3 regions of the Bradyrhizobium sp. WCU1 genome follow, and region 1 is predicted to be linked to each of the others. Evidence: predicted binding sites of a transcription regulator. Region 1 holds the regulator's gene; each other region holds the start of a gene.
The links. Region 1 encodes LexA, which represses DNA repair genes until DNA is damaged. Its sites were predicted from a motif close to TGTTCNNNNTGTGTTCNG; they were not measured.
Positions count from the first base shown of each region.

Region 2: recA (recombinase RecA) is a predicted target of LexA. The motif match lies at 7,905-7,922, and genes of this name have one in related genera.
Region 3: ACTUWL_RS34345 (single-stranded DNA-binding protein) is a predicted target of LexA. The motif match lies at 1,352-1,369, and genes of this name have one in related genera.

Region 1 covers NZ_CM130280.1:7,020,273-7,030,646, reverse strand. The annotation lists gene ACTUWL_RS32985 (S41 family peptidase) at 1-1,023, opposite strand, end outside; gene ACTUWL_RS32980 (NADH:flavin oxidoreductase/NADH oxidase) at 1,210-2,397, opposite strand; gene ACTUWL_RS32975 (ABC transporter substrate-binding protein) at 3,116-4,132, opposite strand; gene ACTUWL_RS32970 (amino acid ABC transporter substrate-binding protein) at 4,399-5,310, opposite strand; gene ACTUWL_RS32965 (HAD family hydrolase) at 5,815-6,441, shown strand; gene ACTUWL_RS32960 (molybdopterin molybdotransferase MoeA) at 6,548-7,759, shown strand; gene lexA (transcriptional repressor LexA) at 8,004-8,708, shown strand; gene ACTUWL_RS32950 (hypothetical protein) at 8,973-9,401, shown strand; gene ACTUWL_RS32945 (hypothetical protein) at 9,566-9,793, shown strand; gene ACTUWL_RS32940 (ComEC/Rec2 family competence protein) at 9,790-10,374, opposite strand, start outside.
Region 2 covers NZ_CM130280.1:6,167,064-6,177,437, reverse strand. The annotation lists gene alaS (alanine--tRNA ligase) at 1-136, opposite strand, end outside; glycine riboswitch at 339-433, shown strand; gene gcvT (glycine cleavage system aminomethyltransferase GcvT) at 574-1,719, shown strand; gene gcvH (glycine cleavage system protein GcvH) at 1,738-2,103, shown strand; gene gcvP (aminomethyl-transferring glycine dehydrogenase) at 2,115-4,988, shown strand; gene ACTUWL_RS28830 (acyl-CoA thioesterase) at 5,213-5,650, shown strand; gene ACTUWL_RS28825 (hypothetical protein) at 5,656-6,621, opposite strand; gene recA (recombinase RecA) at 6,712-7,800, opposite strand; gene ACTUWL_RS28815 (hypothetical protein) at 8,167-8,331, shown strand; gene ACTUWL_RS28810 (DUF6894 family protein) at 8,644-8,892, shown strand; gene ACTUWL_RS28805 (hypothetical protein) at 9,239-9,415, shown strand; gene ACTUWL_RS28800 (hypothetical protein) at 9,493-9,696, shown strand.
Region 3 covers NZ_CM130280.1:7,325,967-7,336,340, forward strand. The annotation lists gene ACTUWL_RS34340 (DUF2306 domain-containing protein) at 38-436, opposite strand; gene ACTUWL_RS34345 (single-stranded DNA-binding protein) at 690-1,181, opposite strand; gene ACTUWL_RS34350 (outer membrane protein) at 1,627-2,370, shown strand; gene ACTUWL_RS34355 (outer membrane protein) at 2,619-3,380, shown strand; gene ACTUWL_RS34360 (outer membrane protein) at 3,621-4,280, shown strand; gene uvrA (excinuclease ABC subunit UvrA) at 4,829-7,810, shown strand; gene ACTUWL_RS34370 (nuclease-related domain-containing protein) at 7,817-9,979, opposite strand; gene ACTUWL_RS34375 (VOC family protein) at 10,313-10,374, opposite strand, start outside.

The DNA of each region.
Region 1 (10,374 bases):
GCCGGCGCCGAGCGGAATGATGGTCTGCACCGAGCCCTTGCCGAACGAGCGGGTGCCGATCAGGGTCGCGCGCTTGTGGTCGTGCAGCGCGCCGGCCACGATCTCCGAGGCCGAGGCCGAGCCACCATTGATCAGCACGACGAGCGGCTTGCCCTTGGTCATGTCACCGCCATGGGCGGTGAAGCGCTGGGTCTCTTCCGGATTGCGGCCGCGGGTCGAGACCACCTCGCCGCGCTGCATCAAGGTCGAAGTCACCGACACCGCCTGGTCGAGCAGGCCGCCGGGATTGTTGCGGAGGTCGACGACATAGCCGGCGAGCTTGTCCTGCGGGACCTCCTTCTGGATCTCGCCGATCGCCTTGCGCAAGCCATCGGTGGTCTGCTCGTTGAACGATGTGATTCTGACATAGCCGATGTCGCCGCCCTCGACGTGATACTTCACCGGGCGGACGCGGATGATCTCGCGGGTGATCGAGAGCTCGATCGGCTTGTCGGCGTCCTTGCGGACGATCTTCAGCCGGATCGAGCTGTTGGGCGCGCCCTTCATCTTGTTGACGGCCTGGTCGAGCGTGAGGCCCTGGATCTGCTCATCGTCGATCGAGGTGATCACGTCGCCCGACATGATGCCGGCGCGCGAGGCCGGCGTGTCGTCGATCGGGGCCACCACCTTGACGAAGCCGTCTTCCATCGTGACCTCGATGCCGAGTCCGCCGAACTCGCCATGCGTGGTCTCCTGCATCTCCGCCCAGCCCTTCTCGTTCATGTAGCGGGAGTGCGGATCGAGCGAGGAGATCATGCCGTTGATTGCGCCCTCGACCAGCTTGGAGTCCTCGGGCTTCTCGACATAGTCGGTCTTGATCTTCTCGAACACCTCGCCGAACAGATTGAGCTGCGAATAGGTGTTGTCGGAATGCGCGGCGGCATTGGCGACGGCGAACAGATGCGCCCCCTGCGGCGAGGCCACGAGCAGGGTGAGACACGCTCCCGCAACCGTCCCGAGGAAGAAGCCAAAATGTTTGCGCATTATCCGTGATCCCTTCGCTAGCGGCCGGCAACGTTTCGCAACATACGGCCCACCTCACCCCGACGCGGAGCACCACACAACGGCTTTTTGGTCGGATCAAGGCCGCCTCGTCACCGGACCATTACGGTCCTGTCACGATGCCCTGGTCAGCGCCAAATCAACAACTTAGTCAGCACCAAATCAGTCTCAAGTCAGCTCCCGGTCGGCCTCCGGCCCAGCCTCCTGCAACCCGGCCTGCCAGGTCGACGGCCGGGTCCCGAATCCGCGCTTGGCCCGCGTGCCCAGCCAATAGCCAAACTGCGCAGGAACATTGCGAAATGGCCCCTCAACCCCGAGTTTCAACGCCGCATCCATCGGCCAATTGGGGTTATTGAGGATTTCCCGGCCGACCGCGATCAAATCTGCTTGTTTATCCCGCAGGATCTGCTCGGCCTGGTCACCATGGATGATCAAGCCGACCGCCATGGTCATGATATCGGCGTGGGCGCGGACATATTCCGCCAGCGGCACCTGATAATTGTATTTGATCTCCTTGCCGAGAATCGGCGCCACCTCGCTGATTCCGCCCGACGAGCAGTCGATCACGTCGACGCCTTTGGCCTTCAGGATGGTCGCCAGCCGCGCGCTCTGCGCCGGACCCCAGCCGGCATTGTCCTCGACCGACAGCCGCACGAACAGCGGCTTGTGATCCGGCCAGTGCGCGCGCACGGCCTCGGTCACCTCGATCAGGAAGCGCATCCGGTTGGCTTCCGAGCCGCCATACTCGTCGCCGCGCTGGTTGGAGCGCTCCGAGAGAAATTCATGCACGAGATAGCCGTGGGCGCCGTGCAACTCGAGCACGTCGAAGCCGGCCTCGTGCGCGCGCCGTGCCGCCTGCCCCCAGGCCGCAACCAGATCCCTCACCTCCTGCGTCCCGAGCGCCCGCGGCACCGGCCAGCGCTCGCTATGGGCGATCGCGCTCGGCGCCACCGGCGTCCAGGCATCCCAATCCTCGATCTCGGCGCTGCGTTCGAGCGGACGATCGCCCTCCCAGGGGCGGCTTGCACGCGCCTTGCGGCCGGAATGGCCGAGCTGGATGCCGGCGACCGCGTTCTGCTGCTTGATGAAGCCGGCGAGACGGCTGAGCGGCGCGATGAACTTGTCGTCCCAGATGCCGAGATCGCCGATCGTTCCGCAGCCGCGGCGCTCGACCTTGGTCGATTCGACGATCACGAGGCCGGCGCCGCCGGCGGCGAACTTGCCGGCATTCATCAGATGCCAATCGGTCGGAAAGCCCTTCTCGGCGGAATACTGGTGCATCGGCGGCACCACGATCCGGTTCTTCAGCGTGACGCCGCGGATGGTCATCGGCGAAAACAGCAGCTTCTCGGACATCGCTTCCTCATGTGGCGTCGTGAGCCGGCGCGCGCCGGACTGAACCTGGCAGGCTCTGTGCTCATCGCCGACGATATACGCACCGCGTGATGACCGATAGCCCATGCGAGGCGCGACAAGCGATGCGGCAGCGGTATCGGCAAATAAGCGCGCGCGTCGGCTGACCCCCTATCGCGCGAGTTTCCGGTTCGCCGACATGTCCGTCGGGCAGTTCGCCCCGCACGCACTCGCCTTCCTCTGATCGCCAACACGCCACACCAGCAGCGCGACCAGGACAATGATGGTGACGGTGAGCTTGGCCAACGTGTCGTGATTCAATGTCAGCTCCGAACAACAATCAGCATGAGAAAAAATTGGTTGCAAAATTGACAACAGAATGCGGTCCGAGCGCCATCTCCGCGACCTGCGCGAGGTTCGACCCGGTCGACGTCATCATGGAACGGCCGCCGCGCGGCCCGCAACCTTTTCGGTCCGAATGCCAGCACGGCGCAGCCGGCCGTGGCCCCCTGGAACTTTTTCAGCTGTGCGCCGTTCGGTGGCAGTTCTTTGATCGTTGCCGCAGAGGCACGCGCCACGTCCTGCGGCTGCGGCGCTCACGCCGAGGCCACAAATATCTGGAGCTTCACGCGATCTGGATTCTTGAGTCGACGGGATGGCACCTCTCCGGGAGCCGCCCGGCACCATCTAGCCCAATTTGGCTACGTTCCAGCGACGACCATTACAGCCGCGCGAGTCGCGCCGCCCCGGCCGCGATGGCATCGTTGAAGCTCGTATCCCAGAACTTTCCGACGTCGGCGCGCGCGTCGAGCACGCCGAGCTTGAGGAAGGTGTCGGCGACCTTCTGGTGGGTGTCCGGCACGTCAGGCGTCACGCCGGCGAGCGAGAAGTCGTCGCTGCGGCGGGCGAACTGGTCGAGAATGTCCTGCAACGGCAGATGCGTCTCGGCCACCTGCGCCGCGGCGTAGACCGGAAAGTTCTTGTTGGCGAACGCATAGGCGCGCTGGATACGCAGCAAGAAATCGGTCAACGCCGCGTGAAGCAGCGGATCGTCGACCGCCCTGGGGTTGGCATAGATCGGGAAATTCCCCGAGAGATAGCCGACGCCGGTCTTGAGCAGGCGCGCGCCCTGCTTCGCGATGGCGAGCTGCCCGTTGTAGCCGTAGATCGCCCAGGCATCGAGCTTGCCGGAGGCGAACGCCGTGTAACCGTCCGACGGCGTCAGATTGATGGCCTCGATATCGCTGAACGCAAGGCCTGCTTCCTCGAGCTGCTTGGCGAGGAAATAATGTGCCGTCGTCGCGCGCACATAGCCGACGCGCTTTCCCTTGAGGTCGGCGATCGAACGGATCGGCGCATCCTTCGCCGCCACCGTGACCTGGATATTGAGATCCTCGTGAGTGACAGCGATGAAACGCACCTTGGCATTCTGGCGCGCGGCGAACATCGCCGGAATCTCGCTGCCCGAACCGACGTCGAGCGCATCGCCGTTCAACGCCTCGATATGGAGCACACCGTTGTTGAGCTCCTTCCATTCGATCTTGTACGGCGTCTTGTCCTCGCCGGCGGCCTGCAGCAGCGGCCGCCAGCCGCCCTTGTAATAGGCGACGCGGAGCGTGACGCCGCCGAGATCGGCGCCCGCACCCGCCCCGGTTTCCGCGCGAACACCACCCGCGAGCAGACTTCCGGCGAGCGCGCCGAGCGCAGAACGTCGCGAGAGAGAAAACGGCCTGGTCACCGGCTTTGCTCCTGATCAGCAGTTACAAGCCCGCAACCTTAGGAGAAAAACCGCCGATGTATATGAGACGCTATTTCATTTTTGGCACCGGACGCGAAAAGCCGTTCCACAGATCGGTGGCTTGGCGCGACGATCCGTATTCCGGTCGCGTCACTGGCCAAGCGTAGAACCAGGCTGCACCGCGTCGCATCGAGCGAAACGAAACCCATCACTCATCCGCGGCAAGAATGATGGGTATCGCTTCGCTCCACCCATCCTACTCCCTGCTACTTCGTAACCTCGTACACATCAGGATCGTAGCTCGAGCTCGGATTCTTGAACGCATTGCGCAGCGCAGGCGACATCGGCACGTTGTAGTTGATCCCCTTCGGCGGGGTCGGCGCTTCCAGCCACTTCCTGTACATCACCTCGATCTCCGGGCTCTTGTAGAGCTCCGCGGTGGCGCGGTCGGCGAGCGCTTTGAACGGCGCGTCCTCCCGGCGCAGCATGACGCCGAACGGCTCCGCCTTCGAGAAGGCCTCCTCGCTGATCATGTAGAGCGCCGGCTCCTTCGATCGCGCGATCGCGACCGCGAGTTGGACGTCGTCGAGCGCATAGGCCTGGGCGCGATCGGTCTCCAGCATCAGGAACGCCTCGGCCTGGTCCTTGGCCGGCAGGACGTTGATGCCGAGCTTGCGGTCAGCATTGACCTTGACGAGCTGCGCCAAGTTGACCGAGCCGGCAACGGCGGTGACCGACTTCCCCTTGAGGTCGTCGATCGTGTTGATGCCGAGGGATTTCTTGGCGGCAAAGCGCGTCGCGCTCAGGAAGTGCGTGTTGGTGAAGGTCACCTGCTTCTGGCGATCCGCACTGTTGGTAGTCGCCGAGCAGTGCAGATCGATCGTGCCGTTGACCATCAGGGGGATGCGGTTCGACGAGGTGACGGGAAGGTAGTCGACCGCGATATCCGGCATGCCGAGGTCCTTCTTCACAGCATCGACGATCCGAAGGCAGATATCGAGCGCAAAGCCGATCGGCCGCGCATTGTCGTCGAGATAGCTGAAGGGAACGGACGCTTCCTGAAAGCCGAGCGTGACCTTCCTGGTCTCCTTGATCTTCAGCAGCGTGCCCGACAGCTCCTCGGCCGCCACGGGGTTCGCGGCGAGCGTGAGAACGAAAAGGATGGTGGGGAAGCGCATCGGCGGCTCCTGTGCGGTGATCAGATGGCCGTGATAGCCCACACACGGGTGCGGCGATAGACGACGACGCTCTAACAGCTATCGCGCTTTGCGAAGGTTCATGGCGACGCCAGGGCATCAAGAAAGGGCCCCAGCGAGGGGGGTCGCCGAGGCCAGAGCAACTCAGTCGCGCCATCCTAGACCGTATAGAAACGCTTTGCTCTGCACCTTCGGATGACCGGAATCGTACGGGGCCAAAGCAGTGAACCCTGTTCCTTTCTCATGCGTATCCGTACGGTCAGGATTTTGTCATCCCTCCTGGGGCTAGAACCAGCGCCGCCCGTCATATTTCAATGCGGGCGGCGTTGCGCGTTGCCGGCCCGGATCAGCAGGTGACGGCGCCGAGACAGACCGGGCAACATAGTCGGTGTCATCCCAAGTGCCGTGCTGTCCAACGTCGCATGCCTGCAGCACAAATCGGGGACATTGCCGCCCGCCCGCAATTCTCGTACACGGTTTCACGCAATGACCTCGCAACTCTCTCCCGATTCCATCGACGTGCTGCTGTTCGATATCGGCCGCGTCGTGCTCGACATCGACTTTGACAAGGTGATGGCGTGCTGGGCGCAGCATGCCGGCTGCGCACCGGCCGAACTCGCCAGCCGCTTCGTCGTCGACGACAGCTTCAGGCATCACGAGATCGGCCGGATCGACGACGCCGCATTCTTCGCAAACCTGCGCCGGACGCTCGGTATCGACATCACCGACGCCCAGTTCCTCGAAGGCTGGAACACGATCTTCACCGGCGAGATGCCGGGCATCGCTCCCCTGCTCGCGGCCGCCGCCAAGCGAATGCCGCTCTATGCCTTCTCCAACACCAATCCGGCTCATGTCGCGCATTTCTCGGTCATCCATGCCGAGCTGCTCAGCCATTTCCGAACGGTCTTCCTGTCGTCGAGCATCGGCTTCCGCAAACCCGACGCCGAGGCCTACGATCATGTGGTAAAAGCCATCGGGGTGCCGGCGTCGCGGATCCTGTTCTTCGACGACCTGGCCGCCAATATCGAGGGTGCGCGGGCGCGCGGCCTCCGTGCCATCCACGTGACATCGACGGATGACGTGGCCGGGGCACTCACCGCACTTGGGATTTGAGGCGCTTGGGATTTGAGGCGCTTGGGATTTGAGGCGCTTGGGATTCGAAGCGCTTGGGATTCGAAGCGCTTGGGATTTGAACCTTGGGAATGAAGGAGTTCCGAGCATGGCCCTGATGCCGGTTGCCGATGCCCTATCTGCCGTCCTCGCCGGCGCCGAGCCGCTGCCGCAGGAGATGGTCGCGCTCGATGCCGCCTATCACCGCACCCTGGCGCGCGACCTCGCCGCGCTGCGCACCCAGCCGCCGCTGCCGATGTCGGCGATGGACGGCTACGCCGTCCGTGCAGCCGATGCGGCCAGTCTCTCGGCCCGGCTCAAGGTGATCGGCGAAGTTGCGGCCGGCCGGCCGTTCGAGCGGACGGTCGGAGCCGGCGAAGCGGTGCGGATCTTTACCGGCGGCGTCATCCCCGACGGCGCCGACGCCGTGATCATCCAGGAGGACACAAGGGTCGACGGCGACCACATCGCGATAACAGAGGCGGCTGCCACCGGACGGCACATCCGTGCCGCGGGCGTCGACTTCCGCGAGGGCGACGTGCTGCTCACCGCCGGCAGCCGGCTGTCGGATCGCGCCCTGTCGCTCGCCGCGGCCATGAACTATCCGGAGCTCGCGGTCCACCGCCGCCCGAAGGTCGCGGTGCTGGCAACCGGCGACGAACTGGTGATGCCGGGCTCGAAGCCCGGTCCGGGCCAGATCGTCTACTCCAACGGCTATGCGCTGCGGGCGCTGGCGCGCGCCGAAGGCGCCGAGACCGTCGACCTCGGGGTTGCCGCCGACACGTTGGAGGCGACCACGGCCGGCATCCGCCGGGCGCGCGAGACTGAAGCCGACATCCTGATTACGACCGGCGGCGCCTCGGTCGGCGACCACGACCTGGTCAAGCAGTCGCTGGAGGCCGAGGGCGTCAGGATGGCGTTCTGGCGGATCGCGATGCGGCCCGGCAAGCCGATGATGCATGGCCGGTTAGGCGCGATGCGGGTGATCGGCCTGCCCGGCAATCCGGTGTCATCCTATGTCTGCGCCTTCCTGTTCCTGGTGCCGTTGATTCGGGCGCTGAGCGGCCGGAAAACGATTCATCATGTCCGCACCACCGCCCTGCTCGGCCGCGACCTCGCCGCCAATGATCAGCGCGAGGACTATCTGCGCGCACGTCTCGAGGAGAACGATGACGGCACGCTGATCGCAACGCCTGTCATGCAGCAGGACTCGTCGCTGCTCGGGAATCTTGCTGCGGCGCGGGCACTTCTCGTGCGTCCGCCGTTTGCGCCTGCTGCCATCAAAGGCAGTGAATGCGAGATCCTGACGCTGCCCGAGTGAGGGCTTTCGCGGCCCGCTCGTTGTGCGTTGCCCGATACGTTCACCTGAAATTAAGTGGTTGCGGAACACATATCGAACATATAGTGTCCGTTCATGATTTGTTTCGAGTACTGGTGTCTACAATCGGGAGGCCGCGAGGGAGTGCTTGCAATGAGCACCGTGCTTCGGAGGTCAGGCCCGGCGTGCAGGCCCCACTGAAGAGTCTCGGAATCGAACGACGCTATCAACCGGGGGAATACTCGAGATGCTCACGCGCAAACAGTACGAACTTCTGCGTTTCATCAATGAACGTCTGAAAGAGGCCGGCGTGCCGCCCTCCTTCGACGAGATGAAGGATGCGCTCGACCTGCGCTCGAAGTCCGGTATCCACCGCCTGATCACTGCGCTGGAGGAGCGCGGCTTCATCCGCCGCTTGCCCAACCGCGCCCGCGCCATCGAAGTCATCAAATTGCCCGAGCTGTCGGCCGGCGGCGGCAATGGCCGCCGCGGCTTCACCCCGAGCGTGATCGAAGGCACCCTCGGCAAGCGCACCAGCACGCCGCCGATCGCCGAGGACGACGGCAACCGGCCGGTCGCCGTGCCCGTGATGGGCCGGATCGCCGCCGGTACGCCGATCGAGGCGCTGCAGACCCGTAGCCACACCATCAGCGTGCCGCCCGACATGCTCGGCGCCGGCGAACACTATGCGCTGGAAGTGCGCGGCGATTCGATGGTCGATGCCGGTATCCTCGACGGCGACATGGCGCTGATCCAGCGCAACGACGTCGCCAACACCGGCGATATCGTGGTGGCGCTGATCGACGAGGAGGAAGCCACCCTGAAGCGCTTCCGCCGCCGCGGAGCGTCGATCGCGCTGGAGCCGGCCAACACGGCCTATGAAGTGCGCATCCTGCCGCCGAACCGGGTCCGCATCCAGGGCAAGCTGATCGGCCTCTACCGCAAGTACTGAATGCAAATACTTGCGGCGGCGAGGAACGAGCGGCACATCGGACCGTTCCTTGAAAGATAGCGTCACGCGCGGCTTCTCGTGCAGGCTGGCTGATGCGCTCCGATACCTCTCACGCAGCGTCGCGTGTTTGTGATCGGCGCGTTCGCGGAGCAGTCGTACAATCGCCCAGAAACGAGCAGACACTCGTTCGCTATCGTCCACTCTGGTAGAGGCCCTATGCCTCATGGAGAGGCACGGGTCGCTACCTCAATGAGGAGCCATCCGATGTGTGACTACAGTCTGCACGCCGTGGCATCGCGCCCCGCCATTGTCGGAGAGACGCTGATCACGACGACTTTCCGCGGCACCTCGACCCGCGGCTTTGCTTCGGAGAACGATCCCACTGTCGCGGTCTGCATGCTGCCGGGCACCGAGCTCGCTTTCGCCGAGAACGTTCGCTACGACAGCCGCTGGATCTGGACCAAGACGATGAACTTCCGCGTCGGCGTGTTCAACGAAGTCGAGCCCGACGTGCCGGATCGCCATCACGACGCGGTCGAATTCCCCGACGGCAGCCACGTGCTGGTGACTCAGCTTGTCGAGGGACAGCGCGTCAGTGTGCTACAATTGCCGGCATTGCATCCGCAGATCGAACAGAAGCCGAAGGTTGTGGAGCGGCGGCCCTCCGCATTCGCGTCGCTGTTTTTGGGTTGAACGCATCGTCGCCGCGGAAGGATCCATTCGGCGGCAGATGACCTAAGCGATTTCGAGCGCCCCCGGACGTCGGGTTCCGGGGCGCGTAGGGCGATTTGTGTCGACGGACGGCATTTGCGTCGGCGGACGGGTTGGCGCATCATCGTGCACGGAGGACGTGCGCGGTGGTCGATAAGGTCACTTGGCAAAAGGCTGGACGCGTCACGGAACCGGGCCGCTACATGTTCCGGTTCGGTTGGCTGACGGTCACGGCTGACGACCTGAAGGTCTGGGAGCAGTTTCCCGAGGCGGTGTTTACCCTCGTCAAGAAGCCCGATGGCGGCCCCGACTCCGACGAGTACCACCTCGGCCTGTTCGAGCTGCCCTCCGGCACGTCGCCCGGTCCGGGCTAATCCTCGCCCTGCACGTCCACCTCGGACGGCGTCGCGTCGACGGCCGGCCGTGGCGCCGCAGCGGGCACGCGCAATATGGGCTCGCTTTCACCGTCGCCGGGAACCGCCGGCGACCACGGCCGGTCGATCCCGCCCGGCCTGACCGCCTCGATGGCGTAGCCGTCCCTGATCCGCCGCAGCATCAGGGCGCCGTGACGCCGCAGCCGCTCGGTGTCGATCACGGAAGCGGAGCAGTCCCGCGGGGCCGGCCGCGTGGCCACGATCAGCGCGGCACGCTCGCAATCGTCGGCCAATGCCTCCGGCCGGGTCGCCAGCGCGACGAAGGCACCGCCGGTCCCTTGCGTCACGCAGCCGCTGGGATCGCAGGAGACGCCCTCGCCGAGCGACGGATCGGTGGCGGCCCTCGCATCGGCATCCGCCGCCAGCCACTCCTTCACGAGGAAAGCGTCCTTGGCGCTGTGCATCAGATGCAGCCGCCCGTCGCCGCCCCGCACCGCGACGTTGCGGCCATCGGCGGAAACCAGCACGTCCGGCTGCGGCACCCGCACCGCCCAGACCGACGCCACCACCAGCAACACCGC
Region 2 (10,374 bases), 850 kb from region 1:
ACTGCACCATGCCGGCATTGGTGAACATCAGGGTCGGGTCGTTGCGCGGCACCAGAGGCGACGACGCCACGATCTCGTGGCCGTTCTCCTTGAAGAAGTTCAGAAATGTCGACCTGATGTCGTTGACGCTGCTCATGTTCATCCAATCGGAAAAATGGGGCCGGCCAGTCGCAAAAAGGCGTCATTTCCGGCCGAACGCTTTTAGACATTGCCAGCTGCGGTGTCCAGAAACTGTGCAGCCGGATCATGGGCTTGCCGCGGCAGCACAAAGCCCATTGGATAGTTGTTGCAGCTGCGTTGACAGGCTTGGCGGCGGCGTGTTTTCTACTGGCCTGTTAACCCGTCACGTCGGGAGAGACCGGCCTTTCTTTGGGCCGGCGCCGAAGGAGCAACCGCCCCGGAAACTCTCAGGCAAAAGGACCGCGTGACGTCTGACATCTGGAAAGAGGCGCTGGGGTTGTCCCCGATTGCGTCCGCCGACGGGATAATACTCTCAGGCACAGCGACAGATGGGGCTTTCTGCAGGTTCCTCAAGGGGAAATAGGTCCCCGTGGGAACCGCGAGGGCCCTGTGATGCTTGCGCACGAAACTTCCCCGCTGAAACAGACCCCGCTGCATGCGCTGCATCTGGCGCGCGGCGCCAAGATGGTCCCGTTCGCCGGCTACGACATGCCGGTGCAGTACACGGCCGGCGTGCTCAAGGAGCACCTGCACACCCGCAAGGACGCCGGCCTGTTCGACGTGTCCCACATGGGACAGCTCGTGCTGAGGGCCAAATCCGGCAAGGTCGGCGACGCGGCGCTGGCGCTGGAAAAACTGGTGCCGCAGGACATTGCCGGCATCGCGCCGGGACGGCAGCGCTACGCGCAATTCACCAACGATGACGGCGGCCTGCTCGACGATTTGATGGTCGCGAATTTCGGCGATCATTTGTTCCTGGTGGTCAACGCCGCCTGCAAGGCCGAGGACGAGGCGCATCTGCGCGCGCATCTCACCGATGCTTGCGAGATCCTGTCGCTGGCTGACCGCGCGCTGATCGCGCTGCAAGGCCCGAAGGCCGAATCGGCTCTGGCGAAGCTTTGTGCAGATGTCAGTTCGATGAAATTCATGGACGCCGGCCCGCGCCGCGTCGCCGACATCGACTGCTTCGTCTCACGCTCCGGCTATACCGGCGAGGACGGTTTTGAGATTTCCGTTCCGGCCCACAAGGCGGAGGCCCTGGTCACTGCGCTGCTCGACAATCCCGACGTGCTGCCGATCGGGCTCGGCGCGCGCGACAGCCTGCGGCTCGAGGCCGGGCTCTGCCTCTACGGCCATGACATCGACACGACGACGACGCCGGTCGAAGGCGCACTGGAATGGTCGGTGCAGAAAGTCCGCCGCAGCGGCGGCGCTCGCGCCGGCGGTTTTCCGGGCGCCGACAAGATTCTCGGCCAGTTCGCACAAGGCGCTTCCCGCCGCCGCGTTGGTCTGAAGCCTGAGGGCCGCGCGCCGGTGCGCGAGGGCGCCGCGCTGTTTGCCGATGCCACCTCGTCCGAGCAGATCGGGAAGGTGACCTCGGGCGGCTTCGGCCCGAGCCTCAATGCACCGGTTGCGATGGGTTATCTGCCGACCGCTCTTTCCGCCGCCGGCACCACCGTTTTCGCCGAACTGCGCGGCCAGCGGCTGCCGCTGAAAGTCGCGTCCACGCCCTTCGTTCCCAATACCTACAAACGCTAAACGCCAGAGGATCTCTCCATGACGACGCTGTACACGTCCGACCACGAATGGCTCCGCATCGAGGGCGACGTCGCCACGATCGGGATCACCGACTACGCGCAGTCGCAGCTCGGCGACGTCGTGTTCGTCGAACTGCCCAAGGTCGGACGCAGCCTGAAGAAGGCCGAGGCCGCCGCCGTCGTCGAATCCGTCAAGGCCGCTTCCGACGTCTACGCGCCGATCACCGGCGAGGTGATCGAGGTCAACGAGGCGCTCGCCGCCGAGCCCGCGCTGGTCAATTCGGATGCCGGCGGCAAAGCCTGGTTCTTCAAGCTCAAGATTGCCGACAAGGGCGAGCTCGGCGGCCTGATGGACGAGGCCGCCTACGCCGCGCACACCGCCTAAAGGATCACGCCATGAACGCGCCCTTCAAGCCGATCAACGAAGCCGCCACCGATTTCGTCCGCCGCCACGTCGGCCCCTCACCGCGCGACGTCAACGCGATGCTGGAGACGGTCGGCGCCGCGAGCCTGCAGGCGCTGATGAATGAGACGCTGCCCGCGTCGATCCGCCAGAAGGCGCCGCTCGATCTCGGCCGCGCGCTGAGCGAGACCGAGGCGCTCGCGCATATGAGCGAGCTCGCCGCGCAGAACCAGATATTCACGTCGCTGATCGGCCAAGGCTATTCCGGCACCATCCTGCCGGCGGTGATCCAGCGCAACATCCTGGAGAACCCGGCCTGGTACACGGCGTACACGCCGTATCAGCCGGAGATCAGCCAGGGCCGGCTCGAAGCCCTGTTCAACTTCCAGACCATGATCTGCGACCTCACCGGGCTCGACGTCGCCAACGCCTCGCTGCTCGACGAGGCGACCGCGGCCGCCGAAGCGATGGCGCTCGCCGAGCGCCACTCGCAGGTCAAGGCGAAGGTATTCTTCGTCGACAAGGAGGTGCATCCGCAGACGCTCGCCGTGATGCGCACGCGCGCCGCCCCGCTGGGCTGGGCGCTGGTGGTCGGCGATCCCCTCACCGAGCTCGACAAGGCCGACGTGCTCGGCGCGTTGCTGCAATATCCGGGCACGACCGGCACGGTGCGCGATCTCCGGCCGGCGATCGCATCGCTGCGCGCCAAGGGGGCGCTTGCGATCGTTGCCGCGGACCTGCTGTCGCTGACCCTGCTGACCTCACCCGGCGAGCTCGGCGCCGACATCGCGATCGGCTCGGCACAGCGGTTCGGCGTGCCGATGGGCTATGGCGGGCCGCACGCCGCCTACATGGCGGTGCGCGACACGCTGAAGCGCTCGCTGCCCGGCCGCATCGTCGGCCTGTCGGTGGATTCGCGTGGTGCGCCGGCCTATCGCCTCGCCCTGCAAACCCGCGAACAGCATATCCGCCGCGAGAAGGCGACCTCCAACATCTGCACCGCGCAGGTGCTGCTCGCCGTGATCGCCTCGATGTATGCGGTCTATCACGGGCCCGAGGGATTGACCCATATCGCACGCGGCGTGCATCGCCGCACCACCGTGCTCGCCGCCGGGCTGCGCAAGCTCGGCTTTACGCCGACCAGCGAGGCGTTCTTCGATACCGTGACCGTCGAAGCCGGCACGAAGCAGATCGAGATCGTTACGCGCGCGCAGGCGGAACGGATCAACCTGCGGATCGGCGCGACCACGCTTGGCATCGCGCTCGACGAGACCACCACGCCGGAGACCGTCGAGGCGGTGTGGCGGGTGTTCGGCGGCAAGCTGAGCTTTGCCGAGATCGAGGCCGGCGCACGCGAGGCGCTGCCGAAGGAGCTGCGGCGCAGCAGCGCCTTCCTCACCCATCCGGTGTTCAACACGCACCGTTCGGAGACCGAACTGCTGCGCTACATGCGCAAGCTCAGCGATCGCGACCTCGCGCTCGACCGCGCGATGATCCCGCTCGGCTCCTGCACCATGAAGCTCAACGCCACCACCGAAATGATCCCGCTGACCTGGCCGGCGTTCGGCAATCTGCATCCGTTTGCGCCCACGGATCAGGCCAAGGGCTATCACGCGCTTTTCAAGCGGCTGGAGCAGTGGCTGTGCGACATCACCGGCTATGACGCGGTGTCGCTGCAGCCGAACTCCGGCGCGCAGGGCGAATATGCCGGACTCCTTGCGATCCGGGGTTACCATCTCGCGCGCGGCGAGCCGCATCGCAAGGTGTGCCTGATCCCCTCCTCCGCGCACGGCACCAACCCGGCCTCGGCCGCGATGGTCGGCATGGACGTCGTGGTGGTCGCCTGCGACGCGCGCGGCGACGTCGACGTCAATGATCTCCGCGCCAAGGCCGAGAAGCATTCGGCCAACCTCGCCGCCGTGATGATCACCTATCCGTCGACCCACGGCGTGTTCGAGGAGCATATCAGCGAGATCTGCGACATCGTGCATGCGCATGGCGGGCAGGTCTATCTCGATGGCGCCAACATGAACGCGCAGGTCGGGCTCTCGCGGCCCGGCGACTACGGCGCCGATGTCAGCCATCTCAATCTGCACAAGACCTTCTGTATCCCGCATGGCGGCGGCGGCCCCGGCATGGGTCCGATCGGCGTCAAGGCGCATCTTGCGCCCTATCTGCCGGGCCATCCTTCGACAGACGGTGCGACAGCGCACGCCATCGGCCCGGTGTCGGCCGCGCCGTTCGGCTCGGCGTCGATCCTGACCATCTCCTACATCTACATCCTGATGATGGGCGGCGAAGGGCTGACGCGCGCCACCGAAGTGGCGATCCTCAATGCGAACTACATCGCAGCAAAGCTGCAGCCGCATTTCCCGGTGCTGTACCGCAACGAGCGCGGTCGCGTCGCGCATGAATGCATCGTCGATCCGCGGGCGCTGAAGACGACCAGCGGCGTCACCGTGGACGACATCGCCAAGCGGCTGATCGACTACGGCTTCCACGCGCCGACCATGAGCTTCCCGGTGGCGGGCACGCTGATGATCGAGCCGACGGAATCGGAATCGAAGTTCGAGATCGACCGCTTCTGCGACGCCATGATCGCAATCCGCAACGAGATCGCGGAGATCGAGAGCGGCCGCTGGAAGGTCGAGGCCTCGCCGCTGCGCCACGCCCCGCACACCGTGCACGACATCGCCGACGATGTGTGGGACCGGGCCTATACCCGCGCCGAGGGCTGCTTCCCGGCTGGCGTGTCGCGCTCCGACAAATACTGGAGCCCGGTCGGCCGCGTCGACAATGTCTACGGCGATCGCAACCTGGTGTGCTCGTGCCCGCCGATCGAAGATTACGCGGAAGCCGCAGAGTAGCGCGGCCTCTGTTGCGGGATGTCGTAGCAACCGTCCACCGGGGATGGTTGCTACGAGGTCCGGTTCAAAACGTCAAAAACAACCCCATGCACAGTAGGGATTGGGGCGACTGGTCATCCGCAGGCACTAGATCCAGTCGGTCAGACGGGTAGAGCCAACGGGTCCGCGATTCGCGCCATCGCAGGGAATGCGCGGGAGCGACCGACGCTGCGGCAGGAGGAGACATGCGCGAGGAATTCTGGTTTCACTTCCCGTTTCGCGTCCGCTATTCCGAGGTCGACGCGCAGGCCGTGGTGTTCAACGCCCATTATTTGACCTATTTCGACACCGCGATCACGGAGTATTTCCGCGCGCTCGGCTACGACTATCTCGGCGAAGTGGCGCGCACCGGCATCGACTTCCATACCGTGAAGTCGGTGGTGGAGTACAAGGCGCCGATCCGGTTCGACGAGGACATCGAGGTCTGCGTCCGGGTCGCGCGGATCGGCCGCTCCTCGATCAACCTGGCGCTGGCGATCTTCGCCAAGGGCTCCGACGACCTGCGCGCCACCGGCGAGATCATCTGGGTCGCGACCGACCAGACAACCCACCAATCGGTCGCCGTCACGGAGGATCTGCGGGCGCTGGTCGCAAGCCGGGAGAAGGCGCTGGCGCCAGGTTGAGTTGACTACGGCTTGGTCAGCGTCGGAGCAATGCGCCAGAGATTGTCGTTGGTGAGGTGCGTGCCGCCCCACCAGCGATCGATCGGGTTATGGCTGCTGAAGTCTTCCTGGTGCGCGATGATCGCTTCGCCGAACTCGGTCAGCCGCGGATAGCTTGCAGCGTAGCGCGCGTACCAACTCCTTTTGCTCTGCGGTCGTTCGAGATCGGTCACTGCAGGCGACGGACCATCCGTGAGGCCGTCGAGCAATGAGAAAAGTTCGAGTTCCCCGAACACATTTCCGGGGCGCCAGAAACGATGAAGGAGTCCAAGCGCTGAAAAGCCGTCGTAACGTGCGATCAGCTCAAGAAGTCGCATTTCAGTTGCGCCAAGCCCCGTCGTGCGGGAGGGCAATTCTGCAACCAAGGCAAGCTGCGCCGACCTCAGAAATGGCAGTGAGCTAAGGTCACTCTGCAAGCAATCCAGAAAAGGCATTGGGGTGGCTGCGCGATACGCCGACCAGATTGCACTTCCGGTATTGAGTTCGACCGGGCCGACGTCGACCGTCAACACATCCTCTGGCTCGGGCATCTGTTCAGCCGGCATCGTCAGATCGAAATCAACAAGACGCAACTTCAATCTGGCCGCTGTCTCGGGATGATATCCGAAAAAAGCCAGAAGGAAGGCCAGCTGCAGCTGATCGTTCGGATATTGTTCGAACCAGAGCTCGATAACGTCATACGGTTCGCAATATTCGACGAACGAAAGGTGCCTGCGAGCCCGCGCTTCATCGGAGAACAATCTCCATGAACACCAATCCGACCAATGACGACCCGGGCCCTGGCCTGAACGCGCGCCAAAATAATCTTCGAACTCTTCTGCCGGGGGCAACGGCCCCCCAACGAAGCGAAAGCGAAATTCAATGACCGCTTCTGCCAGACCTGAGCGCGCGAGACGGATACCGGAACCAGTCAGAATCAAACGCTTCATCATCCAACCTCGCCGAACCCAAAACAAAACGGGCGCCGAAGACGTCGGCAACTCAACGTCCTCAGCGCCCGCTTGCAGCGAAATGATTGAGCCTTACTCTTCCGTCGGCTCCTCGCCGTCGGCGTCACGCTCCGGCGTGCCGGCGAGGATCTGCTCGGAGATCAGGCCGGAGTTCTGCCGGATCGCGGCTTCGATCTTGGTGGTGATGTCGGGATTGGCGCGCAGGAAGGCCTTGGAATTCTCGCGTCCCTGGCCGAGCCGCTGGCTGTCATAGGAGAACCAGGCGCCGGACTTCTCGACGAGGCCGGCCTTGACGCCGAGGTCGAGGATCTCACCCATCTTGGAGACGCCCTCGCCGTACATGATGTCGAACTCGACCTGCTTGAAGGGCGGCGCCAGCTTGTTCTTCACCACCTTGACGCGGGTGGTGTTGCCGACCACCTCGTCGCGCTCCTTGATCGCGCCGATGCGGCGGATGTCGAGGCGGACCGAGGCATAGAATTTCAGCGCATTGCCGCCGGTGGTGGTTTCCGGCGAGCCGTACATCACGCCGATCTTCATGCGGATCTGGTTGATGAAGATCACCATCGTATTCGACTTGTTGATCGAGGCGGTGAGCTTGCGCAGCGCCTGGCTCATCAGCCGCGCCTGCAGGCCCGGCAGCGCATCGCCCATTTCACCCTCGAGCTCGGCCTTCGGCACCAGCGCCGCAACCGAGTCGATCACCAGCACATCCACCGCACCCGAGCGCACCAGCGTGTCGCAGATTTCCAGCGCCTGCTCGCCGGTGTCCGGCTGCGAGATCAGCAGCTCGTCGATGTTGACGCCGAGCTTGCGGGCATAGACCGGATCGAGCGCGTGTTCAGCGTCGATGAAGGCGCAGATGCCGCCCTTCTTCTGGCCTTCCGCCACAGTGTGCAGCGCCAGCGTGGTCTTGCCCGACGATTCCGGCCCGTAGATCTCGACGATGCGGCCCTTCGGCAGGCCACCGACGCCGAGCGCGATATCGAGCCCGAGCGATCCCGACGACACCGTCTCGACGTCCATCGAACGGTCGTTCTTGCCGAGCTTCATCACCGAGCCCTTGCCGAACTGGCGCTCGATCTGGGAGAGCGCGGCTGAGAGGGCCTTGGACTTGTCCATGGAGGATCCTTCGACGATACGCAGTGCGGTGGCGGACATTTGGGATGTGCTCCTTATGGCGAGGATTCGCTAGCGGGACAAACGGGCGGGTGAGATCAGTTGGAATGCGTTGTTGATAGGAACCTCGTACCACGTTTGTTCTATGTTCGCAATATGTTCTTTCCGGCATGCGGGCGCTGTCCGTATTTGACCCCGAGTGTCCTAATTCGAATCTCGCAGTGTCCTAAATCGTTTGGCCGGAATGTCTGGGGCTGGTCTCAGTAGGACTACTGACCTACGCCCCGTCTTGGGCATAACCAGTCTCTATAGGGCGGCAAACTCTTTCCCTACGTGGTTCTCCATAGGTAGACACAGGAACAAAAAGTAACATGGGTTACTTCCTCTCCGGGCGGGAGCAGTTGATCCATGTGTGAGCAGTGCATTGAGCTAGATAAGAGGATCGCGCATTACACCGAACTTGCGGTGCGCGTTACTGATGAAAGGACATTGGACGGCATCGCTAGATTGCTGGCCGATCTGCAAGGCAAAAAGCGCGAGTTGCATCCTGATACGCTCGGCGCGCCGGATTGACCGGGTGCGATGACCAAGAGGACGTGGTGCGGCCGCCTTGTGAGGTCCGAAGTATTGGTGAACCTTACTCTGAACCGGCAAGACTGACCTATAACCGGGATTTTGTTAGTACCCTCTCGGGCTGGAAGGCCGCGCCGCCTGTAAGAGTTTCAAACGGGCGGCGTAGCTTTATTTGCTCCCTAGGAACGCTTCGACCTTGCGACCGCTTACCAAGCATCACCGGCTCCGGCTCTGTTCCATCGGCGTCGGTTCCATAAGGCGTCGTTGGCTGAGAGAGAGACTAATGCTCCGGCCTAGAGACGGAGCGGTCCTATGTCCGCCTACTATTTCGATTTACGTGTTCTCGATGAAGTGTCGGCCGACGAAGAGGGCACCGACCTTGCATCGATGAGCGATGCGCAAGACGAAGCGGCGTATGCCCTCGCCGATCTGCTTAGGCAACAGATGCGCTCTACTGACGGCAGCCCCTTCGCGCAATATCTAGTGGTCGAGGTTCGTGACGGCAGCGTACCGCTATTTGAAGCTAAGTTCTCATTCGAGACCAAGCGCACCAAGCAGTAAGGCCGCCTCAGTTGGCGGCCTCTTTCGGCCAGTACCGACATGCGGGTGCTGTCCGTATTTAAGCCCTGCGTCCTAAGTTGATTTTGAAAGTGTCCTAGTTCGGTTTAAGCGAACAGAAACCACGGCCTAGCTGACGTCCTCGGTAGGATTTACCGTGTGGCGGTCACGGAATGTTCTGCCCATCCCCGGATGTTATACGGCCATAAGATTCACTATGCAGTTTGTGCCAGTTGCCGCCCGGGGTTCTCCGTGGGTGAACGGAGTTCCTATCTCAACTAGCGCATGAGATTGACGGCCGGCGCTGTCTTCCCACTATGGGGTTCGGTCAGGACTGCGGGGATCGTCAATGAAGGACATGAAGGCGCACTTGGAGAAGCTTCGGGTTGAGGCTGAGGAGTGCGAACTAATCAGCAAGCTCGCGACCAACGCGACCAAGAAAGAGCTGTTCGCCAAACTGGCGGCTCACCACCGCGCGCTGGCCGACGAGGTTGAGCGGGCGATCAGTTCTGGCTCCAATAGCTAAGCGCCGCTAGGAACCTTACATTCGTCTGAAAATTAAGTTCCCCGTTCCGGGCAGGAAACCGAACGAGGGAAAGGGAAATGGGTCCGAAACGTCGCCGTGTGAAGCAGACAAATTCACTTGAAGAAAGACTTCTAGAGCGCGCCAGACAGCTACGCCAACAGGCCGCAGCACTCTCCCCAGGTATCGAGAAAGAAGCACTGCTAAAGCTTGCCCGACAAGCTGAAGCTGGTGCAGGCATGACCGAATGGTTGCGCGCTCCCAGCCTTCAATCGCAGACCTGACAGTAAGGCCGCCTCAGTTGGCGGCCTCTTTCATTCTGGAATGTCCTCCCGTTCGGAGCGCCGGCGCGCCGCTTCGGCATCTGAGCGGCGCGAGTTCCTGGATCTGCGCGCCCGCGTGATCGGCCAGCCCGAGATCAGCACGGCGAGGCGTTGACGGGCATCAAGTCATAGGGTGCAGCGACCGCGACAATGTGCCCATGGCAAAGCCGATCATCTTTCGATGTCCTAGCACCAGTGAAAACGTCCAACATTTGCTGGAAGACGATGACGCGGACGATGAGGACTACGAGGCCGTCGAGTGCTTAGCCTGCGCCAAGATACACTTCATCAATAAGGCGACCGGCAAATTGCTGGGAGAGAAATAGACCGCCTCAGTTGGCGTCCTCTTTCATATCCCCCGGCAGTCTCGTCTCCTTAGCTATCCACAGGTCGCAGCGACGGACCTCCCAAAGAAACGGCCCCGGCGAGGGGGCCCAGTGGAAACGAGAGAGCCGCGTCACGCGAACGGCCCGACCGGGTCAATCTGAAAATCATCCGAACTGAAATTCGTCCCGGCCCGAAAATCCTAGCTCGCTTCGCACCCGCAGCAATTCCGGAAAAGCACGTAGTGTCCTCATTTGTTCTACCGAGTGTCCTGACTAGGACAGCACCGAGATGCGGGCGCCGGCCGCATTCAAG
Region 3 (10,374 bases), 310 kb from region 1:
GATGGAGCTGGCCCCACGACGCCCCTCAACCGCGCAATCAGTTGCCGAAAATCACGGCGTGCATGATCCGCCCGGGCATCAAGGTGAACAGCCCGGCGATGAGCAGCGCGCCGAAGAAGATGCCGATCATCGTGAACTTGTGGCTGCGGACATTGTGGCTGCGCGCAGCCGTCACGCCGACCACCAGCATGACCAGCGAGAAGACCGACAGCAGATGGATTGGGCTCCACGGCCCGAGCAGCCGGATCTGATGGATCCAGAACGAGCTGCCTGCGACCACCAGCATCAGGATCACCCAGATCCAGCCCAGCGTCCGGTGCGGCAGCGTGCCCTTCGGCGCGGCGAGCTGGATCGAGCCGAGCACGAAGGCGGCCATCGCAGCGAAGGCATGGAGCGGGATCGCAGGCGCGGCGTCGAGCAGTGGCGCGAGGCTCATGGTGACGGCCTTTGCATTGAACTCGCGGCCAGTCATCGTCCGCCGCCAGCCAATGTAAATATCATTCACATCGACCTGTGTCAAAGTCGCGGGAACTTGCGCCAGCCAGCCCCAAAAACCTAATACTAGGCTTGCAGCTCGGACGTTATCCTCATAATCCACATGAGGATAATTGCACCACGCATCTCACCGCCGCCCCGCGAAATGAATCTTCACGGAGCGGTTCGTATGAGCCCGGGAATGCGACGTTCGATCAGAACGGGATGTCGTCGTCCATGTCGCTGTTGCGGCTGCCGCCGCCGGCGGCCACTGCGCGGCGCGGCGCCGAGCTGACCGGACCGGACGAGCCGAAATCGCTGCCACCGTCGTCCGAGAAGCTGCCGCCACCGCCGCCCCGCCCGTCGAGCATGGTCAGGTTGGAGTTGAAGCCCTGCAGCACGACCTCGGTCGAGTACTTCTCGACGCCGGACTGGTCGGTCCATTTGCGGGTCTGCAACTGGCCCTCGATGTACACCTTGGCGCCCTTCTTCAGATACTGCTCGGCGACCTTGCAGAGGCCCTCGTTGAAGATCACGACGCGGTGCCACTCGGTCTTTTCCTTGCGCTCGCCGGTGCCCTTGTCGCGCCAGGTCTCCGAGGTGGCGATGGACAGATTGGCGATCGGACGGCCGTCCTGGGTCCGCCGGATTTCCGGATCCTTGCCGAGGTTTCCGACCAGGATCACCTTGTTCACGCTTCCTGCCATCGCATCATCTCCACTTAAAAACCGGGCGTCCGGACATCGGCCGCCACTCTCAACCTTCGCCACTTACATCGCAGGCGTCGTGGATGACCCTATACGCCGGCGCCGGCTCGCCGCCTTTGCCCGCGCGCGGTTATCCACGACTATCGAGGATATAGCACTGCAGCCGACAATGTTCCAGTTTTGTTCGCCACAACCAGCCGTAGAGGCGACCAGGGCGATAGAACGGCCGGACGATTTCGATCGCGGCGGCCCGCCGGCTCATCCACGCTAGAAAAAATTCAGTAAATCAATGACTTGCACTAGCCACACTTCTTCCGCAAGTGTGGCTTTTGGGAGACGGCGTTTCCGGTTGAATCAGCGTATAGATGTCCACCATCAGATGGGCGCTCGCGTCTGAGATCGGCTTTGGGACCCTTTTGGAAGCCGATCGGCTGGGAGTTTTGAAATGAAGAAGTTTTTGCTCGGTACGGTTGCCCTGATTGCGTTCGCAGCGCCCGCTGCGGCGGCCGACCTCGCGGCACGCCCCTACACCAAGGCGCCGCCGATAATTGCTGCGATCTATGACTGGAGTGGCTTCTACATCGGCGCCAACGGCGGCTGGGGCTCGAGCCACAATTGCTGGAGCCAGGTCCCGGGTGGACTGCTCCTCGGATCGGATGGTTGCCATGACGCGACCGGCGGCGTTGCCGGTGGCCAGATCGGCTATCGCTGGCAGTCCGGCGCCTGGGTGTTCGGCCTCGAAGCGCAGGGCGACTGGGCTGACCTGAAGGGCAGCAACAACAGCGCGATCTTCCCGGGCCTCTTCACCAACCAGACCAAGATCGACGCGTTCGGCCTGTTCACCGGCCAGGTCGGCTACGCCGTCAACAACGTGCTGCTGTACGCCAAGGGTGGTGCGGCGCTGACCGACAATCGTTACAGGACCTTCTTCACGCCGACCGGCGTGCTCGCCGGCAGCGCCAGCGACACCCGCTGGGGCGGCACCATCGGCGCCGGCATCGAAGTCGGCTTCGCGCCGAACTGGACCGCTGGTGTCGAATACGACCACCTGTTCATGCAGGACAAGACCTACAACCTCACCACCCCGACCGGCGCGCTGTTCAGCAGCATCCGCGACCGCCAGGACGTCGACCTCGTCACCGTCCGCGTGAACTACAAGTGGGGTGGCCCGGTGGTCGCGCGCTACTGATCGCGCGATCCGGTTCGATCGAGACCAAAGGCCGGCTTCGCGCCGGCCTTTTTGTTTGGCGGGTCGGCCGGCTCGCGCGAGCGGCCAGTCGCACACAACCACGAATCAAACGTGGTTAAATCTTAATAAATCGTGCAATATCCAATAAAATCAAAATGTTATCAGTGTGGCCGGAGCGCTACGCTGGCTTGCAACCTGTGCTGGTAGCCTTGTCCCGTCATTGATCGATTCGAAACGGGATGGATTCCATGAAGCAGCTTTGCGTTGCCGCGGCCGGCCTTGCCGCGCTGAGCGTTTCGTCCGTATCGGCGGCTGACCTCGCCGCGCACGCCCCCGCACCGGCGCCGGTCGTCGCGCCTGCGACCAGCTGGAGCGGCTTCTATCTCGGCGCCCAGGGCGGCGGCGGCTGGGGCACCAGCAACGAGACTTACCTTGGCGCACCGAACGATGCGGCGTTCATCGGCACGCAGAGCTACAACACCAGCGGCGGCTTTGTCGGCGGCGTGGTCGGTTACAATTTTCAGACCGGCCCCGTCGTGTTCGGGATCGAGGGCGACTACCACTGGGCCGCCGTCACCGGCCGCTCCGACGTGATCAATGTCGGACCGCCCAGTGTGCTCGACACCTACTACACCGAGCTGCGCAGCTTCGGCGACATCAAGGGCCGGCTCGGCTACGCCGACGGCGCCACGTTGTGGTTCGTGAGCGGCGGCGCCGCGGTCGGCGACATCCTGCACCGCTACAATGCCGGGCTCGCGCCGCCCTCGGCCTCGGCCAGCGACACGCGCTGGGGCTGGACCGCCGGCGCCGGCGTCGAATACATGTTCGCTGCCAATTGGTCGGCCAAGCTCGAATACAACTACATCGATCTCGGCAAGGTCGCGCCGATCCAGTACACGCCGGCACTGAACGATCGCTCGGAGTGGAAGGACAGTTTCCACACCGTCAAGCTCGGCATCAATTACCACTTCAACGCACCGAGCAGTCCGGTGGTGTCAGCGAAGTACTGAGCGACCTGCGGCCGCGCGCCGCAGCCGTGCAGCGAACGACAGGAGCCGGCCTTGCGCCGGGCTCTTTCGTTGCGGGCAAGCGCACGGCTCGCGTGGGCCGTTTTCCGTGCATTGTGGTTTCACGGATACACAACTTCCAAGATTTCTAGGTAGAAACACATGAACGTCACGCGACACCGCGTTGGCGTTTCCCTTCAATGTTTGAAGGGACAACAAGAAAATGGGACTGGGACTTTGAAAATCAGGAATGTTCTGCTGGCCTCGGCCGGCATGTTTGCCCTCAGCGCAATTGCACCGGCGATGGCCGCCGACATGGCGGCTCGCGCGCCCTACGTGAAGGCTCCGCCGCCGGTCGCGTTCACCAACTGGACCGGCTTCTACATCGGCGGCTTCGGTGGCTACGCCAGCGAGAATTCGGGCAACCCGAAGATGGAAGGCGGCTTCGGCGGCGGCACCATCGGCTACAACTGGCAGGCCGGCAACATCGTGTACGGCCTCGAGGCCGACGGCGCATGGGCTGACGTCAACGCCTCCGCCACTGCGCTCGGCATCACGGCGACGAGCAAGATCGACGCGCTCGGCACCGCGCGCGGCCGCATCGGCTTCGCGGTCGACAAGGTGCTGTTCTACGGCACCGGCGGCTACGCCTGGGTCGACAACAAGCTCTCCCTCAGCGCGGGCGGCGTCAGCGTCTCGCAGAGCAACTTCCACTCGGGCTGGACCGTCGGTGCCGGCATCGAGGCGTTCATCGCGCCGCAGTGGTCGATCAAGGGCGAATACCTGTATCGCAGCCTGGGCGGTGAGACCTACTTCGGCGTGCGGTCGGCCGACATCAACCTGCACACCGTCCAGTTCGGCGTGAACTATCACTTCGGCGGCCCGATCGTCGCGAAGTACTAAAGCCTGATGAGATTAAGTTGAGCTGGAACGGCATCGAAAGTTCACCTCTCCCTTGGGAGAGGTGATTTGCGGAGCAAATCGGGTGAGGGGTTGCGGTCTATCGAGAGAGCAAGAGCCCTCACCCGGATTGCTGCGCAATCCGACCTCTCCCCACCAGGGAGAGGTGAAGCAAGACCGCGCCAAGCCGATTCAACCAAAACTCATCTCGCTTTAAGCGAAAGACAGCCCCCCAAGGTCTCGGAAAGGCCGGCCTCGCGCCGGCCTTTTTTTCGTCAAAGCATTTTCGAGCGAAGCCTGTCCCGGAACTTGATCCGGGATGGATGCCGGTTCGCGCCAGGAAAACGCGTCAAAACGGAAATCTGGAACCGATCCTGCTGACGGCTGCTGCCATCGGCTAAACTATCCGTTGATGGACGCCATTCAGCACTGGAAATTGTCGGCCGTTCTACCTACGTTCCAGTCTTCACACACCCCATCGGCGCAAGCTCCCGGCATCACCGGCGATGCGCGCCCAAAAGGCGCCCGATCATGCGCCCGGAACCGTCGCAATGGATGAAGTGCTCAAGGCGAAGCGCCAAAACAACGCCGGCTCCTCATCGCGCGCCATCACGATCCGCGGCGCGCGCGAACACAATCTGAAGAACATCGACGTCGAGATTCCGCGCGACAAGCTCGTGGTGTTCACCGGCCTGTCCGGCTCCGGCAAGTCGTCGCTCGCGTTCGACACCATCTATGCCGAGGGCCAGCGCCGCTACGTCGAGTCGCTGTCGGCCTATGCGCGGCAATTTCTGGAGATGATGCAGAAGCCTGATGTCGACCAGATCGACGGCCTGTCGCCGGCGATCTCGATCGAGCAGAAGACGACCTCGAAGAACCCGCGCTCCACCGTCGGCACCGTCACCGAGATCTACGACTACATGCGCTTGTTGTGGGCGCGGGTCGGCGTGCCCTATTCGCCGGCGACGGGATTGCCGATCGAGAGCCAGATCGTCTCGCAGATGGTCGACCGCGTGCTGGCGCTGCCCGAAGGCACCCGCCTCTATCTGCTGGCGCCGGTCGTGCGCGGCCGCAAGGGCGAGTACAAGAAGGAGCTCGCCGAATACCTCAAGAAGGGCTTTCAGCGCGTCAAGATCGACGGCACCTTCCATGAGCTGTCGGAGGCCCCTAGCCTCGACAAGAAATTCCCGCACGACATCGACGTGGTGGTCGACCGCATCGTGGTGCGCCCCGACCTGGCCCAGCGCCTCGCTGAAAGTTTCGAGACCGCGCTGAAGCTCGCCGATGGCCTCGCGGTGATCGAATACGCCGACACGCCGGCGGCGGCTGCCGGCGAGAAGGAAGACAAGAAGAAGACCGCAAAAATCCACGACAAGAGCGGCCCCGAGCGCATCCTGTTCTCCGAAAAGTTCGCCTGCCCGGTGTCCGGCTTCACGATCCCCGAGATCGAGCCGCGCCTGTTCTCGTTCAACAATCCCTACGGCGCCTGTCCGGCCTGCGGCGGCCTCGGCGTCGAGCAGCATATCGACGAGGACCTGGTCATCCCGGACAAGGAGCTGACCCTGCGCAAGGGCGCGATCGCGCCATGGGCAAAATCGTCCTCGCCCTATTACATCCAGACCCTGACCGCGCTCGGCAAGCACTACAAGTTCACGCTCGACACCAAGTGGAAGGATCTGCCGAAGAAGGTGCAGGCCGCGCTGCTGCACGGCTCCGGCGACGACGAGATCAAGTTCTCCTATGAGGACGGCGTGCGCTCCTACGACACCAAGAAACCGTTCGAGGGCGTCGTCACCAACATCAACCGCCGCTACCGCGAGACCGAGAGCGAGTGGGCGCGCGAGGAGCTCGGCAAGTATTTCTCCGACGTGCCCTGCGAAGGCTGCCACGGCTATCGCCTGAAGCCGGAGGCGCTGTGCGTCAAGATCGGCGGCAAGCATATCGGCGAGATCTCCGAGCTCTCGGTCAAGCGCGCCGGCGAATGGTTCGAGACGGTGCCGGAGGCGCTGAACGCGCAGCAGAACGAGATCGCGGCGCGCATCCTCAAGGAGATCCGCGAGCGCCTGACCTTCCTGCTCGACGTCGGCCTGAACTACCTGACGCTGTCGCGCTCCTCCGGTACGCTGTCCGGCGGCGAGAGCCAGCGCATCCGCCTCGCCTCGCAGATCGGCTCGGGACTGACCGGCGTGCTCTACGTGCTGGACGAGCCGTCGATCGGCCTGCACCAGCGCGACAATGCCCGGCTGCTCGATACCCTGAAGCGGCTGCGCGACCTCGGCAACACCGTGGTCGTGGTCGAGCATGACGAGGACGCCATTCGCTTGGCGGATTACGTGCTCGATATCGGCCCCGGCGCCGGCATGCATGGCGGCAACATCGTCGCGGAAGGCACGCCCGACCAGATCATGCGCAACCCGAAATCGCTGACCGGCAAGTACCTCACCGGTGAGCTTTCGGTGCCGGTGCCCGACCGGCGGCCGCCGAACCATCGCCGCACCATCAAGGTGATCAACGCCCGCGGCAACAATCTGAAGAACGTCTCGGCCGAGATTCCGCTCGGCCTGTTCACCTGCGTCACCGGCGTCTCCGGCGGCGGCAAGTCGACCTTGCTGATCGACACGCTCTACAAGTCGATCGCGCGCAAGCTGAACAATGCCAGCGAGGGCGCCGCGCCGCACGACCGCATCGAGGGCCTCGAGCACATCGACAAGATCATCGACATCGACCAGTCGCCGATCGGCCGCACCCCGCGCTCCAACCCCGCGACCTATACCGGCGCCTTCACGCCGATCCGCGAATGGTTCGCCGGCCTGCCGGAAGCGAAGGCGCGCGGCTACGAGCCCGGGCGCTTCTCGTTCAACGTCAAGGGCGGCCGCTGCGAGGCCTGCCAGGGCGACGGCGTCATCAAGATCGAGATGCACTTCCTGCCCGACGTCTACGTCACCTGCGACACCTGCAAGGGCAAGCGCTACAACCGCGAAACGCTGGAAGTGCTGTTCAAGGGCAAGAGCATCGCCGACGTGCTCGACATGACCGTCGAGGAAGCCGCCGAGTTCTTCAAGGCGGTGCCGCGCGTGCGCGAGACCTTCCAGACCCTGCACCGCGTCGGTCTCGACTACATCCATGTCGGCCAGCAAGCCACGACGCTGTCCGGTGGCGAAGCCCAGCGCGTCAAGCTAGCCAAGGAATTGTCGAAGCGCGCCACCGGCCGCACGCTCTACATCCTGGACGAGCCGACCACCGGCCTGCACTTCCACGACGTCGCAAAGCTGCTCGAGGTGCTGCACGAGCTGGTCGCCCAGGGCAACACGGTTGTCGTGATCGAGCACAATCTCGAAGTCATCAAGACCGCCGACTGGGTGATCGACCTCGGCCCCGAAGGCGGCGACGGCGGCGGCGAGATCGTCGCCTGGGGCCCGCCGGAGGACATCGTCAAGGCGCCGAGGAGCTACACCGGCAAGTTCCTGGCGCCGGTGCTAAAGAAGGCGAACAGCAAGCCGCGGAAGAGTTCAGCGAGCGAGGCGGCGGAGTAGCCGGAGTCATTTCTCTGCTCGCTTCTGCCTTTCCCGAAAGGCTCTTGTTTGCTGCCTTAATTCCTTCTGCTCGAGAGCCTTGTTAAGAGCGGCGACTTGCCTTCTTGCCTTTCTTTCCTCGGACTTGACCCCCGCGGCATCAAATCCGAGAAGCTTGCCAACTCTCTCCAAAATGAAAGGTCCCCGCTGCAGCTCCCGACTGACTCCGAGCCGATTCTCGTCAATTACAAAAACGCTTTCAATCTCCTTTATCCGACTCTGCATTATCCGAACCTGCACTGGATCAGAGAGTTGACGCATCAAATCGTTTGGTGCCGGCTCCTTACCTTGCCAGAAAGAATATAAGCCCGACCGATGTATGAGACGCTTCTTTCGATGCAGAACGTGCGGGGTCTTTGAATTCAAGTACCGATCTTTGAAAAAACGGCCAATGCTTGACCAATCTGCAATATAAATCCCGTCATGCGCACCGCCTTCAGCATAAGGAGCTTCGTACAAGATAATGGGTACAATCTGCATTTGACGCGGGTCTACTCCTCCAGCCTCAATCGCCATCTCAGGGTACATGGCTAATCCATTCAGCTGCCGTTTGATTTGTTTAATGAAGGCGTCACGCTCTTTTCGGAAGTAATAGGACTGGATTGGGTGATGATTTGACAAGCCGCGATTCTTGCATTCGAAAATAAAGAGATGGCTCTCCCACGGTACAAGAACGTCGATCTCGTAGGGCTCTCCATCACGGCTCGTATCAATGCTAAAGGCATTAAGACCCATTGCCTGGAAGAACTGCTGGACTTCGGCCTCAAACCTCTTTCCTTTGCCATCGAACCGCTCTTCCAACGACAGTAAGTTAGAATAGGTCGTCATACCGGGATCGGCGTGAATTGCTGCTGGCGCAACAAACAAAAGTGAGCCGCCAGACATCTGTAACAGCGGGCAATCAAACAGATCTTCACTTCGGGTGCAGAAGGTAACCTGTGCGATGAACGCCGTAGCCGCCTCTGACGAGAGGCCAGCTTGCTCTAGCCTATGTTGAAGTTCCATTCGATCGAACGCTGGCAAGCATCTTTCCAAGGGATCGACGTTCCGTTCAAAGCACTCCAACGCCAATTTGTTGAGAGCGCTATACCCGCGGAGCCACTCGATGATCTTCAATCCCGCATATTTTCCTCGGTCGGTCCTAACGTCCGCGCCCAGTACCCTCGATAGATACATCGCAGAGCTAACTTCACGGACACTGACGAATTCGTCAGGAAGTAGCTTAGGTTGATCTGAAATGTCTTTTTCTTGCTCCAGTGCCGGCGTTTCGAACATCAACTCTGCAACGATCTGCTGTAACTGTTCCTTGAGGCGCTCGTTGGCGATCCAGTCGTAGTGTTCTTCGCCGGAAGGAACGTACTCAAAGTACGCGCGTGCCTCCCCAGGCATTCCCTCGATCGCTCTTCCGTTCTCGATCTCTACGAATTCTCCACCCCAATATCGACGACGTTGTTCCACTCTCTCCCATCTGATCCAACTCGTTGCCAATGTCGCAACGGCAACGCTTTCGCTCAATTCTTCATCCGAAACTTCCTGCAATTCCGGAAAGACAATTCTTCCGTCCCTTGATATCCATCCGTTCTCGTGCGCGAACATTTCAAGCGTCGCACCTAGATTTTCAATCAACGATGTTGTCGCAGAATCTATCAGGAAAGGCGTTCCATCATCGAGCGTACCGGTCGGCTCATCCGGAACACTCAATCTCTTCTTTTTCTTGATGCTCTCGCGCGCCCGCCGCTCGACGAAGTCGAGATAGTGCGAAGCTAACTTTAGCGCTGCCGAGACTTGCGTCGTCGGAGGTCGACTGCGCGCGGGTAGCTTGTTTAGTATGTGAAGAACATTACGATACCCTTCTTCTACCCTTCTAACTGTCGTGACGACATCCGTCAGACTCTGCTGCAGGCCCGCGCTAAGAGTCTTGGCGAAAAGCTTTTGCAGTTCCGAGAAAAAGAGGTTCCGCGCGCCTTCCCGCTTATTGGGATACTTAAAAAATAACTGTCCCGATCGCATTGCAAGTTCAAGTAAGGCTTTGGCGTTGTCTTCCGCAGAGCCCGCCGTCAGTTCCTGTGCTATCCACCGGGAATCTAGCTTTTCTAAAGCTCTACGTATTTCAGTCTCGCTAATTGTCATTGCTCCTCCAGCAAACTCAACTCCGCGAGGCACAACGTAACGTTGAATAGATGCTCATGTCGAGTTGGACTATAAAAACTTGCCGCGTCGACTCGGGGTGCATAATTTGCCGTTCTTGCGACGAACGTGACGCATTACTCCCCGCTCACCCTCCGCACTTGTGCTAGCTTGCTTCGCAGCCGGCTGCAGCGAATGAACGAGGCTGTACGTAGCTCATTGCCTAAAAGGAAGGCTTAGCAGGTAGCCAGAATGAGGTCCGTAGGCGAATTGGCGTAGCGCATTTCACCGATCCTTTTGCGACATTGTAGCGGTTACGCCTCCGGCTAACCTACACTAGACATTGTCTCGATTCCCGCGGTACGAGGCGATCTGCCAGACGTTTGCCCAGGAATCCC